One region of the Nocardioides aurantiacus genome, then DNA from elsewhere that is predicted to be linked to it. Evidence: predicted binding sites of a transcription regulator. Region 1 holds the regulator's gene; the other holds the start of a gene.

Region 1 (7,037 bases):
CCGTGCCCCGGCACCACCACCGTGGCCGGGCCGACCAGCTCGAGCGCGAGGTCGAGGCTCAGTGGCCACTCCATCGGCCAGGAGTCCTCGCCCCACACCGGCGTCCCCGACTCCTCGACCAGGTCGCCGGCGACCAGCACGTCGGCGTCCTCGACCCGGGCGAGGAGGTCGCCGTCGGTGTGGCCGCGGCCGGGGTGGACCAGCTCGACGACCCGGTCGCCCAGGTCGATCGCGGTCACCGAGGAGAACGTGCGGTCGGGCGGCGAGACGACCGCGGCTGCGGCCTCCTCGGCCCGCGGCCCGTCGTACGCCGCCACCGAGCGCGGCAGGTGCCCCTCCCAGTCACCCGCCTCGTGGCCGGTCACCACCACACCCTCGCCGGCGGCGCGGGCGGCGGCGTTGCCGAGCACGTGGTCGAGGTGCGCGTGCGTGTTGACCACCTCCACGAGCGGCGCCCGCGTGGCGCGGCGCACGACCTCGAGGACCTCGGCGAAGGAGGCGTCCGAGGTGTGGGTGTCGACGAGCAGCAGGCCGCGCTGGCCCTCGACGGCGGTGACGTTGACGTCCCACCAGGGGTGGCGCACCACCCAGACACGGTCGGCCAGCTCGGTCAGGGTGGGCTCGCCGTGGGGGCGTGGCGTGGCGTCGGACACCCCGCGAGCGTATGACGCGGCGCGTAGACTTGGCACTCGGAAACCCGGAGTGCCAACCTGGCCGCGGAGCCACCCGACGGGTGGACCGGACACGTGGACGGAGGAGCTGTGCAGGAGGACCGTCGGCTCGCCGTGCTGCGCGCCATCGTCGAGGACTACGTCGCCACCCGTGAGCCCGTGGGCAGCAAGGCGCTGGTCGAGCGGCACGCGCTCGGTGTCTCCCCGGCCACCGTCCGCAACGACATGGCCGCGCTGGAGGAGGAGGGGCTGATCGCCCAGCCGCACACCAGCGCGGGCCGGATCCCCACCGACAAGGGCTACCGCTTCTTCGTCGACCGGCTGACCCAGGTCAAGCCGATGTCGGCGGCCGAGAAGCGCGCCATCGCACGCTTCCTCGAGGGTGCCCACGACCTCGACGACGTGATCTCGCGCTCGGTCCGGCTGCTGGCGCAGCTGACCCAGCAGGTCGCGATCGTGCAGTACCCCACGCTCGCCCGCTCCACGGTCCGTCACGTCGAGCTGGTCTCGCTGACCGAGACCCGCGTGCTGCTGGTGCTGATCCTCTCCACCGGTCGGGTCGAGCAGCGCGTGGTCGAGCTGCCCGAGGGCCTGGACGCCGCCGCCCTGGCCGAGCTGCGGGGCAAGATCCTGCGCGCGGCCGTGGGGGAGCGCATCACCGAGGCGGCCACCGCGCTGGGCCGCCTCACCGAGCAGGTCGAGCCCGGCGACCGCACCCCGGTCGCCGTGATCGGCGCCGCGCTGGTCGAGGCGATGAGCAACGAGCGCACCGACGAGCGGGTCGTGGTCGGCGGCACCGCCAACCTGGCCCGCTTCGGCGACGGCTTCGACCGCTCCATCAAGCCGATGCTCGAGGCGCTGGAGGAGCACGTCGTGCTGCTGCAGCTGTTGGGCGAGGCGACCTCCGCCGGCTCGGTGACGGTGCGGATCGGGGCCGAGGGGCCCTACCGCGAGCTCGCCACCACCTCGGTCGTGGCCACCGGCTACGGCCCCGGCGAGGAGGTCGTCGGCTCGCTCGGCGTGGTCGGCCCGACCCGCATGGACTACCCCGGCTCGATGGCGGCGGTGCGCGCGGTCGCGCGCTACGTCTCCACGATCCTCGACCAGGCCTGAGCCCGCCCGACCTCCTTCCCGCCCACCGACTGCTGCCCACCGGCCGCCCACCCCGACACGAAAGAGACTTCGTTGAGCCAGGACCCCTACGAGATCCTCGGCGTCTCCCGCGACGCCGAGGCCGACGAGATCAAGAAGGCCTACCGCCGTCTGGCCCGTCAGCTGCACCCCGACGTGAACCCCGACCCGGCGACCCAGGAGCGGTTCAAGGAGGTCTCCGCGGCCTACGAGGTGCTCGCGGACCCCGAGAAGCGCCGGATGTACGACCTCGGCGGCGACCCCTTCGGTCGCGGCGGTGCCGGGGCCGGCCAGGGCGCGGGCTTCTCCTTCACCGACATCATGGACGCCTTCTTCGGCGGCCAGGCCGGTGGCGCCGGGCAGGGTCGCGGCCCCCGGCCGCGGTCGCGGCGCGGCCAGGACGCCCTGGTGCGGCTCGAGGTCGACCTGGCCGAGGCGGCGTTCGGCGTCTCCCGCGAGCTCAAGGTCGACACGGCCGTGCTCTGCACCGTCTGCGAGGGCAGCGGCGCGGCCCAGGGCTCCACCCCGGTCACCTGCGAGACCTGCCACGGCCGTGGCGAGGTGCAGCAGGTGCAGCGCTCGTTCCTGGGCGAGGTCCGCACGCTGCGGGCCTGCCCGGCCTGCCGCGGCTTCGGCGAGATCATCCCCGAGCCGTGCCGCGAGTGCTCCGGCGACGGCCGGGTCCGGTCGCGTCGCACGCTCACCGTCAAGATCCCGCCGGGCGTCGACACCGGCACCCGCGTGCAGCTCGCCGGTGAGGGAGAGACCGGTCCCGGCGGCGGCCCCGCGGGCGACCTCTACGTCGAGATCCAGGTCGCGCCCCACGAGGTGTTCAGCCGTGACGGCACCGACCTGCGCTGCCACGTCACCGTCCCGATGACGGCCGCCGCGCTCGGCACCACGATCAAGATGCCGCTGCTCCAGGCCGACGTGGCCGAGGCCGACTCCGAGATGGACCTGTGGGTCGACGTCGAGGTCCGTCCCGGCACCCAGTCGGGCCAGGAGCAGGTGCTGCGCGGCCGCGGCATCCCGCACCTGCGCTCGCAGGTGCGCGGCGACCTCGTGATCACGATCGACGTCGAGACCCCCGCGCGCCTCGACGACCGCCAGACCGAGCTGCTCCAGGAGCTGGCCCGGCTGCGTCACGAGGAGTCGCCCGACGGCCGGATCCAGCAGCCCCACAAGGGCATGTTCGGCCGGCTGCGCGACGCCTTCCACCCCCGCTAGGCCGACCGCGTGAGCCTGCCCGTCTTCCTCGGACCGGTCACCGACGCCCGCGTCGGTGACCGGGTCCGGGTCGAGGGCGACGAGGCCCGTCACGCCGTCGTGGTGCGGCGCACGCGCACGGGCGAGCAGGTGGTCCTCACCGACGGCGAGGGCACCGCGGCCACCGGTGAGGTGGTCGAGGCCCAGAAGAACGCGTTCGTGGTCGCGGTGACCGAGGTCCGCCACGAGGACCGCGCCACCCCCCACGTCACCGTCGTCCAGGCCGTCCCCAAGGGCGACCGCGGCGAGCTGGCCGTCGAGGTCCTGACCGAGGTCGGGGTCGACCGCGTGGTCCCCTGGGCCGCCGCACGCTGCGTCGGGGTCTGGCGCGGGGAGCGGGCCGAGAAGTCGCTGGCCAAGTGGCGCGCCACCGCCCGCGAGGCGGGCAAGCAGTCGCGCCGCGCCTGGTTGCCGGAGGTACGCCGCCTCGCCACCACCGCCGACGTCGTCGCCCTGCTCAAGGAGGCCGACCTCGGGGTGGTGCTCCACGAGGCGGCCGACACGGCGTTCGCCGCGCTGCCGGTGGCGAGCGACGGCGTCGACGTGGCGTCGGTCGTCGTGGTCGTGGGCCCCGAGGGCGGCCTGACCGACGAGGAGGTCGCGGCGTTCGCCGCGGTCGCGGGCACCCACGTCGTCACCGTCGGCCGGTCGGTGCTCCGCACCTCGACGGCCGGCGTCGTCGCGGTCGCAGCGCTGCTGTCCCGGACGGGCCGCTGGGCCTAGTCGGGGCCTAGTCGGGGCCGGTCGGGGCCCGGTCGGGGTCCGGTCGGGTCTCGACGCCCGCCAGGAAGTCGACCACCACCGCGAGCGGCATCTCGCACGGCTTGAGCACCCACCCCTCGCCCAGGGCGTAGGCGTTGGTGCTGACCACCGCCGAACCGTCCAGCGCCTCGGCGTACACGCTGGCGCTGCGGCCGCCCGCACGGGTGGTGCGGGTGACCGACCAGCGACGGCCGTCGTACGACGCCTGCGACCAGCCCTCGGGCACCCGGGCCAGCAGTGCGGCCACGGCGTCGGGACCGCTCACCGGACCTGCAGCCGCTTGGTCTCGCGGCTCCCGCCGGCCAGCGAGACCACGAGGATGAAGTCGCCGACGGGGGAGGAGACGTCGAAGTCGTAGGCCGCGACCTCGCCGGGCCGCTCCGCCTCCGCCGTGCCCTCGCGCACCACCACCTCCTCGTCGTCCACCAGCCGCCACGCCAGCCGGCCGTCCTCGGAGCGCGCCCACCCCCGCACCGTGAACGCGCTGCTGACCACGGCACCGTCGGCGGGGCTGTCGACCAGCACCCGGGAGACCGCCCCGTCCTCGGCCACCACGGGGTCGCCGAGCGGGACGCCCCACAGCGCGTCGGCCGGGGCGCCGTCCAGCAGCACCTCGACGGGCAGCCGGCTACGGGTGGCGGTGTCGACCGTCCACACCAGGGCCTGCAGCGCGGTGGCCGCCTGCGCCCGGCCGACGTCGGCGTCGGTGTCGAGCCCGGCGAGGTCCACCGTCACGCGGTCGCTGCCCACGCGGGTGGCCACCCGCGCCTCCACCTCGGGCCACCCCGGGGCGAGGTCGTCGTCGACCACCTGCCGGCTGACCAGCTGCTGGACCGCCACCTGCACGTCGTCGCCGGTCGCGTCCTCGACGAGGTGGCGGTCGGCGAAGAGCAGGGTGCCGCCGCGCGCCACGGCGTACGTCGTCACCGCGAGGTCGCGTGGCTCCTCCTGGCCGCCCGTCGCACCGACGGACCGCGTCTCGTCGACGGCCCCGTCGGTGGGCGGCGCGGGCCGGTCGCGGTCCGCGGCCCAGGAGATGCCCCCGATGACCACGGTCGTCGCCGTGGCGGCGGCCAGCACGCGCGGCACCCACCAGGCGGGGCGCTGCTCGTCGGGCTGCTGCTCAGGGCGCGCGAGCCGGGGGAGCGCGGGCATGGGACCTCCTGCGGCCACGGTACGACGCTCCCGCTGTCCGCGAACGGCCCACGAGGGGTCGTGGCCACCGCGGGCGTCGGTCATAGTGGGGCCATGAGCGCGTCGAGCCCTGTCGAGGACTGCCTGTTCTGCCGCATCGTCGCCGGGGAGGTGCCCGCCGAGGTGGTCCACCGCGGCGACACGACGCTGGCCTTCCGCGACGTCAACCCGCAGGCGCCCACCCACGTGCTCGTCGTGCCGCAGGCCCACCACGCCGACGCGGCCGCGCTCGCCCAGGACGACCCCGCCACCCTGGCCCGGCTCGTCGACGCGGCCCGTGAGGTCGCTGCGGCCGAGGGCCTCGACGACGGCTACCGGCTGGTCTTCAACACCGGCGCCCAGGCCGGCCAGACCGTCTTCCACGTCCATCTGCACCTGCTCGGCGGTCGCGACCTGGGCTGGCCGCCCGGATGACGGTCTCCCGCGGCCGCGCCCAGGACGGACCGGTCCTGGGCTCGGGAGACCGTGGCACCCGCCACCCTCTCCCGAGTCCCACCCGACCTGCCGCCCCGCACGTCGCGGTCGTGGCCGCGCTGGCCGTGCTCGCCCTGCTGCTCGGCGGTTGCGGCTCCACCGGGTCCGGCGGGACGGACGCCCCGGCGCGAGCCGGGCGGTCGGCGGTCACGCCGTCGCCGACCGGGGAGCCGGAGGCCGGCCACTCCGGCCACACCGCCGCCGCTGACGACACCCCACCCCGCCCGCTGCGGGCGGGGGAGCGGCGTGCCGGGCTGCGGATGCCGGCCGCCTACACGCCCTCGGCGCCCTACGGCCGCGGCACGGACGACTACCGCTGCTTCCTGCTCGACCCCCGGCTGGCCTCGGACCAGGTGATCACCGGCTTCGACGTGCGTCCGGGCAACCCCGACGTCGTCCACCACGTGATCCTGTTCCGGGTGCCGGCCGAGCAGGTCGACGCGGCGCAGCGGGAGGACGCGACGACCGAGGGCGAGGGCTGGACCTGCTTCGGGGACACCGGCCTCGGCGGCGGACCCGGCGCCGGCCTCGACGACGCCCCGTGGCTCGGCGCCTGGGCTCCGGGCGGCCGGGAGCAGGTGCACCCCCGCGGGCTCGGCGTCGAGCTCGACCGCGGCTCGCGGATCGTGATGCAGGTCCACTACAACCTGGTCGGCGGCGCCGAGCCGGACCGCAGTGGCGTCGACCTCCGTCTCGCCCCGCGCACGCCGGCCACGACCCTGCTCCACACCCGGCTGCTCCCCGCGCCGGTCGAGCTGCCCTGCCGCCCCGGACGCGACGACGCGGCGCTGTGCGAGCGCGCCACCGCGGTCGCCGACGTCAAGGAGCGCTTCGGTGAGGGTCCCGGGTCGACCGCCGACCTGCTGCACCTGCTGTGCGGCGAGGTGCGACCGGGGCCCGTGCAGACCTGCGACCGGCCGGTGACCCAGCCCGAGACGGTGCGCGGCGTGGCCGGCCACATGCACCTGCTCGGCCGCCAGATCCGGATCGAGGTCAACCCCGGCACGCCCCGGGCGAGGACCCTGCTCGACGTGCCGGTCTGGAACTTCGACGACCAGGGCAGCCGCACCGTCCGTCCCACCCGGCTCGTGCCCGGCGACACCGTCCGCGTCACCTGCCGCCACACCCAGCGGCTGCGCGACCAGCTCCCGTCCTTCGAGGGCGTCACCGAGCGCTACGTCGTCTGGGGCGAGGGCAGCACCGACGAGATGTGCCTCGGCATCCTCCAGGTCACCCGCCCCTGACCGGTCCGGCCGGGAAGGAACCCGGGTGACCGCGTGTTCGGCCTCCCGTAGCATCGAGACGATCATCGCCACCACACCGAAGGGCGGCCCACCGTGGGCCAGCAATGACCGAACCCAGCAACGCCGGCACCACCGGACCCCTGGCCCCGACCGCACCTGACACGGCCCCTGACGCCGCACCGGCCGCCGCACCGGCCGCCGGCGAGGCCGCGACGCGGACGCCGACGACGGTGGTGGTGCCCACCAGCATCAACATGGTCTCCCTCCTCGGGCCGCGCGACGAGCACCTCGCGCA
Region 2 (7,037 bases), 640 kb from region 1:
TCATCGCCTTGCGGCGGTCACCGAAGGCGGGGGCCTTGACGGCGACGGCGTTGAAGGTGCCGCGGATCTTGTTCACGACCAGGGTCGAGAGGGCCTCGCCCTCGACGTCCTCGGAGAGGATGAACAGCGGCTTGCCGGCCTGGATGACCTTCTCCAGCAGGGGCAGCAGCTCGGAGATGGCCGAGATCTTCCCCTGGTGCAGCAGGATGTAGGGGTCGTCGAGGACGGCCTCCATCGACTCCTGGTCGGTGACGAAGTAGGGCGACAGGTAGCCCTTGTCGAACTGCATGCCCTCGGTGAACTCGAGGTCGGTGCCCATGGTGTTGGACTCCTCGACGGTGATGACACCGTCCTTGCCGACCTTGTCGAAGGCCTGCGCGAGCAGGTCGCCGATGTGGGCGTCACGGCTCGACACGGTGGCCACGGCCGCCATGTCGGAGCGGTCGTCGACGTCGCGGGCCGCGGCCGAGAGGGCGTCGCACATGGCGGCGGACGCGAGGTCCATGCCGCGCTTGAGCGCCAGCGGGTTGGCGCCGGCGGCAACGGCGCGGATGCCCTCGTGGACCATGGCCTGGGCCAGCACGGTGGCGGTGGTGGTGCCGTCACCGGCGACGTCGTTGGTCTTGGTGGCCACCTCCTTGGTCAGCTGGGCCCCGAGGTTCTCGAAGGGGTCGTCCAGCTCGATCTCACGCGCGACGGTCACGCCGTCGTTGGTGATCGTGGGGGCGCCCCACTTCTTGTCCAGGACGACGTAGCGGCCGCGCGGGCCCAGCGTCACCTTGACGGCGTTGGCGAGGGCGTCGACGCCCCGCTCGAGGGAGCGGCGGGCGTGCTCGTCGAACTCCAGGATCTTCGGCATCTCGGTGGATGCTCCTTCCGGTCGGGTCAGGAAAAGACGACAGTCCGGGCCGGGGTACGTCGGCGAGCGGGCTCGCGGACGACCGGGGCCCGGACTGGCGGTGGATCAGGGGTGGTGCGGGTGGATCAGGAGACGACGGCGAGGACGTCGCGCGCGGAGAGGATGAGGTACTCCTCGCCGGCGTACTTCACCTCGGTGCCGCCGTACTTGCTGTAGATGACCTTGTCGCCGACCTGCACGTCGAGCGGGACGCGGTTGCCGTTGTCGTCGACGCGGCCGGGACCGATGCTCAGGACCTCGCCCTCCTGGGGCTTCTCCTTGGCGGTGTCCGGGATGACCAGGCCGGACGCCGTGGTCTGCTCGGCCTCCAGGGCCTTGACGACGATCCGGTCCTCGAGGGGCTTGATGTTGACCGACACGTTGTCGACCTCCACTTTCCACGCAGTTGTCTGGGGTTGGCTTGCGAAGTTCGGCACTTGTGGCGGAGCACGCCGTCGCGGGGGTCGTACGCCGTACAAGCGCTGGCACACTCACGGGGAGAGTGCCAACGAAAAACTAGCACTCACATCCACCGAGTGCCAGAGCACCCCTCCCCCGCGTCGCCGTCCCCGGCCCGGACCGGTGCCCCAGCGGTGGTCCAGGATGGCCGGGTGGACCTCGACGCCTTCCGCTGGCTGCTCACCGACGACGGCCGGCGGCTGCTCGACCGGGCGACCGGTCTCGACCCGAGGTCGCTCTCGGACGCGGAGTCGCTGCGGCGTACGGCGGCCCCCGAGCACGTCGCCGCGGCGCTGACCCAGGTCGAGCTGCGGCGCCGCGCCGTGGCCAAGCTGGGCGAGGACGCCGCCCGGATGTACTTCACCCCCGACGGCCTCGAGCAGGCCACCCGCGCCCCGGTGGCCGCCCACCGCGCCGCCCGGCTGCGCGCCTCGGGGCTGCGGACCGTGGTCGACCTCGGCTGCGGCATCGGCGGCGACCTGGTCGCGCTGGCCCGGGCGGGGCTCACCGTCGCCGGCGTCGACCTCGACCCCGTGCGGGTCGAGGTCGCCCGCGCCAACCTCGCCGCGCTGGGGCTGGGCGGCGCGGTCGGCGTCGCCGACGCGACCGAGGTGGACACCACCGCCTTCGACGTGGCGTACGCCGACCCGGCCCGCCGCTCCGCCCGCGGCCGCGTCTTCGACGTCGACGGCTGGACACCGCCGTGGCCGTTCGTGCTCGACCTGCTGACCCGCGACGCCTGCGTCAAGCTCGCGCCCGGCCTCCCCCACGAGGTCGTGCCCGACGGCGTCGAGGCGGAGTGGGTCAGCGACCGCCGCGAGGTCAAGGAGGCGGTGCTGTGGTCGGGGCGGCTGGCCACCACCGCCCGGCGGGCGACCGTGATCGGCGACGGCGGCCTGGCCACGCTGACCGACGAGGACCTCCCGGCCGCGGGCTCGCTGCGCGAGGCGGACGGCCTGCCGGCGTACGTCCTGGAGCCGGACGGCGCGGTCATCCGCGCCGGCCTGGTGCAGGCGGTGGCGGCGCTGGCCGACGGGCACCTGCTGGACCCGCACATCGCCTACGTCGGCGCCCCGGCGTCGGTCGCGACGCCGTTCGCGCGCTGCTACCGCGTCGTCGAGGAGCTGCCCTACCGCGAGAAGCCGCTGCGGGCCGCGCTGCGCGAGCGGGGCGTGGGCCGGCTGACGATCAAGAAGCGCGGCGTCCAGGTGGTGCCCGAGGAGCTGCGCAGGCGGCTGGCGCTGCGCGGGACCGCCGAGGCGACCCTGGTGATGACCCGGGTCGCGGGCAAGGGCGTCGCGCTGCTGGTGGAGCCGCCGGCGTGAGCGAGTTCCCCCACGACCAGCACGCCCACCAGGACGGCGCCGCTCCCGCTCCCGCCGCCCCGACCAACCGCTGGCTGGCGCTGCTGGTGTGCTGCAGCGCGCTGTTCATGACGCTGCTCGACGTCTCCATCACCAACGTCGCGCTGCCCTCGATCAGCGACGCCACCGGAGCAGGTCCGGCCGAGCTGCAGTGGATCGTCAGCGGCTACACCCTCGCCTTCGGCCTCGTGCCGGTCCTGGCCGGGCGGCTCGGCGACGACCACGGCCGCAAGCTGATGTTCCAGGTCGGGGTGGTCGGGTTCGCGCTCACCAGCGCCGTCGCCGGGCTCGCCCCCACGCCCGAGCTGCTGATCGCCGCCCGGGTGCTGCAGGGCGTCGCGGGCGGCCTGATCAACCCGCAGGTCTCGGGCCTGATCCAGCAGATGTTCCGCGGCGAGGAGCGCGGCCGCGCGTTCGGGGCGCTGGGCACCACCGTCGGTCTCGGCGTCGCGCTGGGCCCGATGGTCGGCGGGCTGCTGATCGCGGTCGGCGGACCCGAGCTGGGCTGGCGGCTGGTGTTCTTCGTCAACGTGCCGATCGCCGTGGTGGTGCTCGTGCTGGCCCGGCGGCTGCTCCCCGAGACCCCGTCGACCGGACGCCACCGGCTCGACGTGGTCGGGTCGTTGCTGCTGGGCGCTGCCACCTTCTGCGTGCTGTTCACCGCCGTCGAGCTGGAGCGGGTCGGCCCGGTCGTGCTCGTGCTGCTCGCCCCCGCGGCGGCGCTGCTCCTCGGCTTCTACCGCCGCGAGCGGCGGCTCACCCGCGCCCGGCTCGACCCGCTGGTCGACCTGCGGCTGTTCCGGCAGCCGTCGTACACCTCCGGCGTGGTGCTGGCGCTGCTCTACTTCCCGGCGCAGGCGGGCATCCCGCTCGTGCTCACCCTCTACTTCCAGCGCGGCCTGGGCTACAGCGCGCTGCACACGGCGCTGGCGGTCACCGCGTTCGCCGTCGGCAGCGCGGTGGCCGCGCAGGCCGCCGGCCGCTTCGTCACCCGGGTCGGGCGCCCGCTCACCGTCGTGGGCACCGCGGTCTTCGGGGTCGGCGGCGTCTCGCTGGCGGTCGCGGCCCACCTCACCCCGCCCGGGGCCGCGGCGTACGCCCTGGCGGTGCCGCTGTTCCTGATGGGCGTCGGCAACGGCGCGGTGATCACGCCCAACCAGGCGCTCACCCTCGCCGAGGTCGACCCCGTCGTCGGCAGCACCGCCGGCGGCGTGCTGCAGACCGCGCAGCGGGTGGGCCTCGCCGTCGGCCAGGCGGTCATCGGCGCGGCGTTCTTCGCCGCGGTCGCGGGCCCCGGCCCCACGTCGTACGCCGCGGCGCTGGCCGTCGCGGTCGGGGTCTCGCTGTGCTTCGTGCTGGCGGCTACCTCGGTCGGCGTGCTCGAGGTGGTGCGGGAGCGGCGGACGGCGCGCGCCGGCTGAGGGCACCGACGCCGGCCACGACCAGCAGCCCCACGCCGACCCCGACGAGGTCCGCCAGGGCGTCGAGCGGGTCGCCGTGGCGCCCGATCGGGAGCAGGTGCTGGAGCACCTCGGTGCCCACGGCGTACGCCGCCAGCCCGGCGAGCAGCGGCCGCCACCCGACCCCGGCCAGCGCACCGGAGAGGGTGAGCACGCAGAAGGTCAGCGCGTGCATCACCTTGTCGTCGACGCCGGGGTCGGCGAGGTCGTCGGCCGGGGTGAGGAACGAGACCAGCGTGGCCACCAGCAGGGCGACGAAGACCGCGCGGGCGGGCAGCCGCAGCCGGGTCACCCGAGGTTGGCGCGCTCGGCACCGATCGTGGTGTCGGGCCCGTGGCCGGTGTGCACGACGGTCTCGTCGGGCAGGTCGAAGAGCTTGGTGCGGATCGAGTGCTCGATCAGGCCGGCGTCGCTGAACGACCGCCCGGTCGCGCCGGGCCCGCCCTCGAAGAGGGTGTCGCCGGTGAACACGCAGCCGAGGTCGTGGACGTAGAGGCTCACCGCGCCCGGCGCGTGGCCCGGCGTGTGGAGGACCTTGATGGAGGCGCCGGCGACCTTGACGGTCTGGCCGTCCTCGAGGTCGACGTCCCACAGGTGGTCGGTGTGGGTGAGCTCCCAGACCTCGCGGTCGGCCGGGTGCATCAGGATCGGCGCGGTGACGCGCTCGCGCAGCTCGGGCGCCACGCGGACGTGGTCGTCGTGGGCGTGGGTGGCGATGATGGCCTTGACCTGCCGGCCGCCGACCAGCGCCAGGATGTCCTCGACGCTGTGCGGGGCGTCGATGACGACGCACTCGTCGTCGTTGCCGACCACCCACAGGTTGTTGTCGACCTCGTGGGTCTCGCCGTCGAGGCTGAAGGTGCCGCTGGAGACGGCGTGGTCGATGCGCAGGGTGCTCATGGACCGAGGCTAGCGGCGGCCCGTCCCGACGGGGTCAGCAGCCGCGGCGCTCCGCCCCGGCGACCTCGAGGGGCAGCCGCCCCGGCGCGTCCCGCTCGCCGAGCAGCACGTCGACGACGGCACGGAGCGAGGCCGGCTGGTCGGAGTACGCCGCCAGCTCGACCCGCGAGGAGACCCGACCCAGGACGCCCGGCCGGTCGAGGGCCACGGTCACGTCGGCCGCGCCCGGGGTGCCGCCGCCGCTGCCGACCAGCGCCACCGTCGGGGCGTCGGCGACGACGAGCACCTGCTTGTAGACGGGCCGACGCTCGCGCACCGGGACCTCCGTGCGGACCTTGACCACCTTGACCCGCACCTTGCCCTTGACCTCGACCTTCTTGCGGACCTTGGTCACCACGGTCCTGCTGCCGACCACCACCGACCTGGAGCCCGCCCGCACCCGCTTGGTGTAGTCGCGGGCCACCGTGACGCCGCGCGCCTGGACCAGGGAGTCGAACGCGGCCACGTCGTCGGGCGCGCCGACGACGCGGACCCGGTCGCCGACCAGCCGCCCCTCGCAGGGCCCCGCCACCGAGGTGACCGAGCGCCGGGCGAGCGCGTCCGCGGCCCGGCCGCCGCTGCCCGGCGCGGCGGCGGTGCCCCGGCCGAGGCCGTGCATCGTGTCGACCATCCGGGCCGCGGCCTCGGCCAGCCGCGCGCGGGAGAGGTCGCCCTGGCGCACCGCGCGCACGATCGCGTCGCGGGCGGCGCGCGGGTCGGGCGGCATGAGCAGCACGTCGGCCCCGGCACGCAGCGCGCGCACGGCGGCCCTCGGCCCGGGGGCGAGGCGCTGCACGCCCTGCATGTCGAGCGCGTCGGTGACCACGAGGCCCTGGAAGCCGAGGTCGCGGCGCAGCAGGCCGGTGGTGACCTTGCGCGAGATGCTCGCAGGCACGCCGCGGTCGACGGCCCGCACGGCGATGTGGCCGGTCAGCACCGCGGGCGCACCGACGGGCCCGTCCCGGCCGGCGGCGACCGCGGCCTCGAACGGCACCAGGTCCCGGCGCTCGATCGACCGCAGGCCGCGGCGCTGCACGGGCAGCTCGGCGTGGCTGTCGGCGCCCAGCGACCCGTGCCCGGGGAAGTGCTTGACCACGGGCAGCACGCCGGCCGCCGCTATGCCCTCGCTTGCGGCGACGACCTGACGTGCCACCTGCTGCGGGTCGCCGCCGGCCGACCGGGAGCCGATCGCCGCGTCGCCGTCACCCACGGTGACGTCGGCCACCGGCGCGAACACGACGTCGAAGCCGAGCCCGCGCATCTCGGCGGCGCTGGCCCGGGCGGCGCGCTCGGTCAGTCCCGGGTCGTCCGCCGCACCCGCCGCCATGAACGCCGGGAAGCCGGTGCTGGGCGCCCCGACCCGGTCGACGAGCCCACCCTCCTGGTCGACCCCGACGAAGGCCGGCCAGCCCCGGCGGGCGACGACCCGGCGTACGTCGCCGTTGACGCGCCGGATCTGGTCGGTGGACTCGACGTTGCCGCTGAACGCGATCACGCCGCCGAGGTGGAGCCGGCGCACGAGCGGGGCCGGCGAGCCGGTGCCCGCCCACGAGGCGACGATCACCTGGCCCGCCTGCTCGCGCAGTGTCAGCCGGCGTACGGCCTGCTCGCCGAAGGTGGGCTCGGGCGGCCCGGCCGACGACGACGCCCGGGCGTCGGGAGCGGTGTCGCCGTCGTCGTCACCGCCGCCGCTGCACCCGGTGAGGCACAGCGACAGCGCCACGGCCCCGACGAGGAGCCGCAGCGGCGAGGACGCGGGCGTCAGAGCAGGACGACGGATCGGAGCACGTCCCCGTGGTGCATCTTCTCGAAGGCGGCCTCGACGTCGCCGATGCCGATCTCCTCGGTCACGAAGGCGTCGAGGTCGAGCCGACCCTGGCGGTAGAGGTCGACGAGCATCGGGAAGTCGCGGCTGGG

What was found. Region 1 encodes HrcA, which represses chaperone genes, less so after heat shock. Its sites were predicted from a motif close to TTGGCACTCGNNNNNNNCGAGTGCCAA; they were not measured.
Region 2: a site for HrcA is predicted at 1,415-1,441, ahead of groES (co-chaperone GroES). Genes of this name have one in related genera too.

The regions. Positions count from the first base shown of each region.
Region 1 covers NZ_RKHO01000001.1:1,182,831-1,189,867, forward strand. Annotated here, with positions in the region: gene EDD33_RS05655 (MBL fold metallo-hydrolase) at 1-653, opposite strand, end outside; gene hrcA (heat-inducible transcriptional repressor HrcA) at 762-1,784, shown strand; gene dnaJ (molecular chaperone DnaJ) at 1,857-3,029, shown strand; gene EDD33_RS05670 (16S rRNA (uracil(1498)-N(3))-methyltransferase) at 3,039-3,791, shown strand; gene EDD33_RS05675 (peptide methionine sulfoxide reductase) at 3,799-4,095, opposite strand; gene EDD33_RS05680 (Gmad2 immunoglobulin-like domain-containing protein) at 4,092-4,985, opposite strand; gene EDD33_RS05685 (histidine triad nucleotide-binding protein) at 5,079-5,438, shown strand; gene EDD33_RS05690 (hypothetical protein) at 5,549-6,742, shown strand; gene EDD33_RS05695 (PhoH family protein) at 6,997-7,037, shown strand, end outside.
Region 2 covers NZ_RKHO01000001.1:538,780-545,816, reverse strand. Annotated here, with positions in the region: gene groL (chaperonin GroEL) at 1-859, opposite strand, end outside; gene groES (co-chaperone GroES) at 985-1,278, opposite strand; gene EDD33_RS02690 (class I SAM-dependent methyltransferase) at 1,510-2,682, shown strand; gene EDD33_RS02685 (MFS transporter) at 2,679-4,142, shown strand; gene EDD33_RS02680 (VanZ family protein) at 4,084-4,473, opposite strand; gene EDD33_RS02675 (MBL fold metallo-hydrolase) at 4,470-5,081, opposite strand; gene EDD33_RS19620 (glycoside hydrolase family 3 protein) at 5,116-6,843, opposite strand; gene EDD33_RS02660 (S-(hydroxymethyl)mycothiol dehydrogenase) at 6,882-7,037, opposite strand, start outside.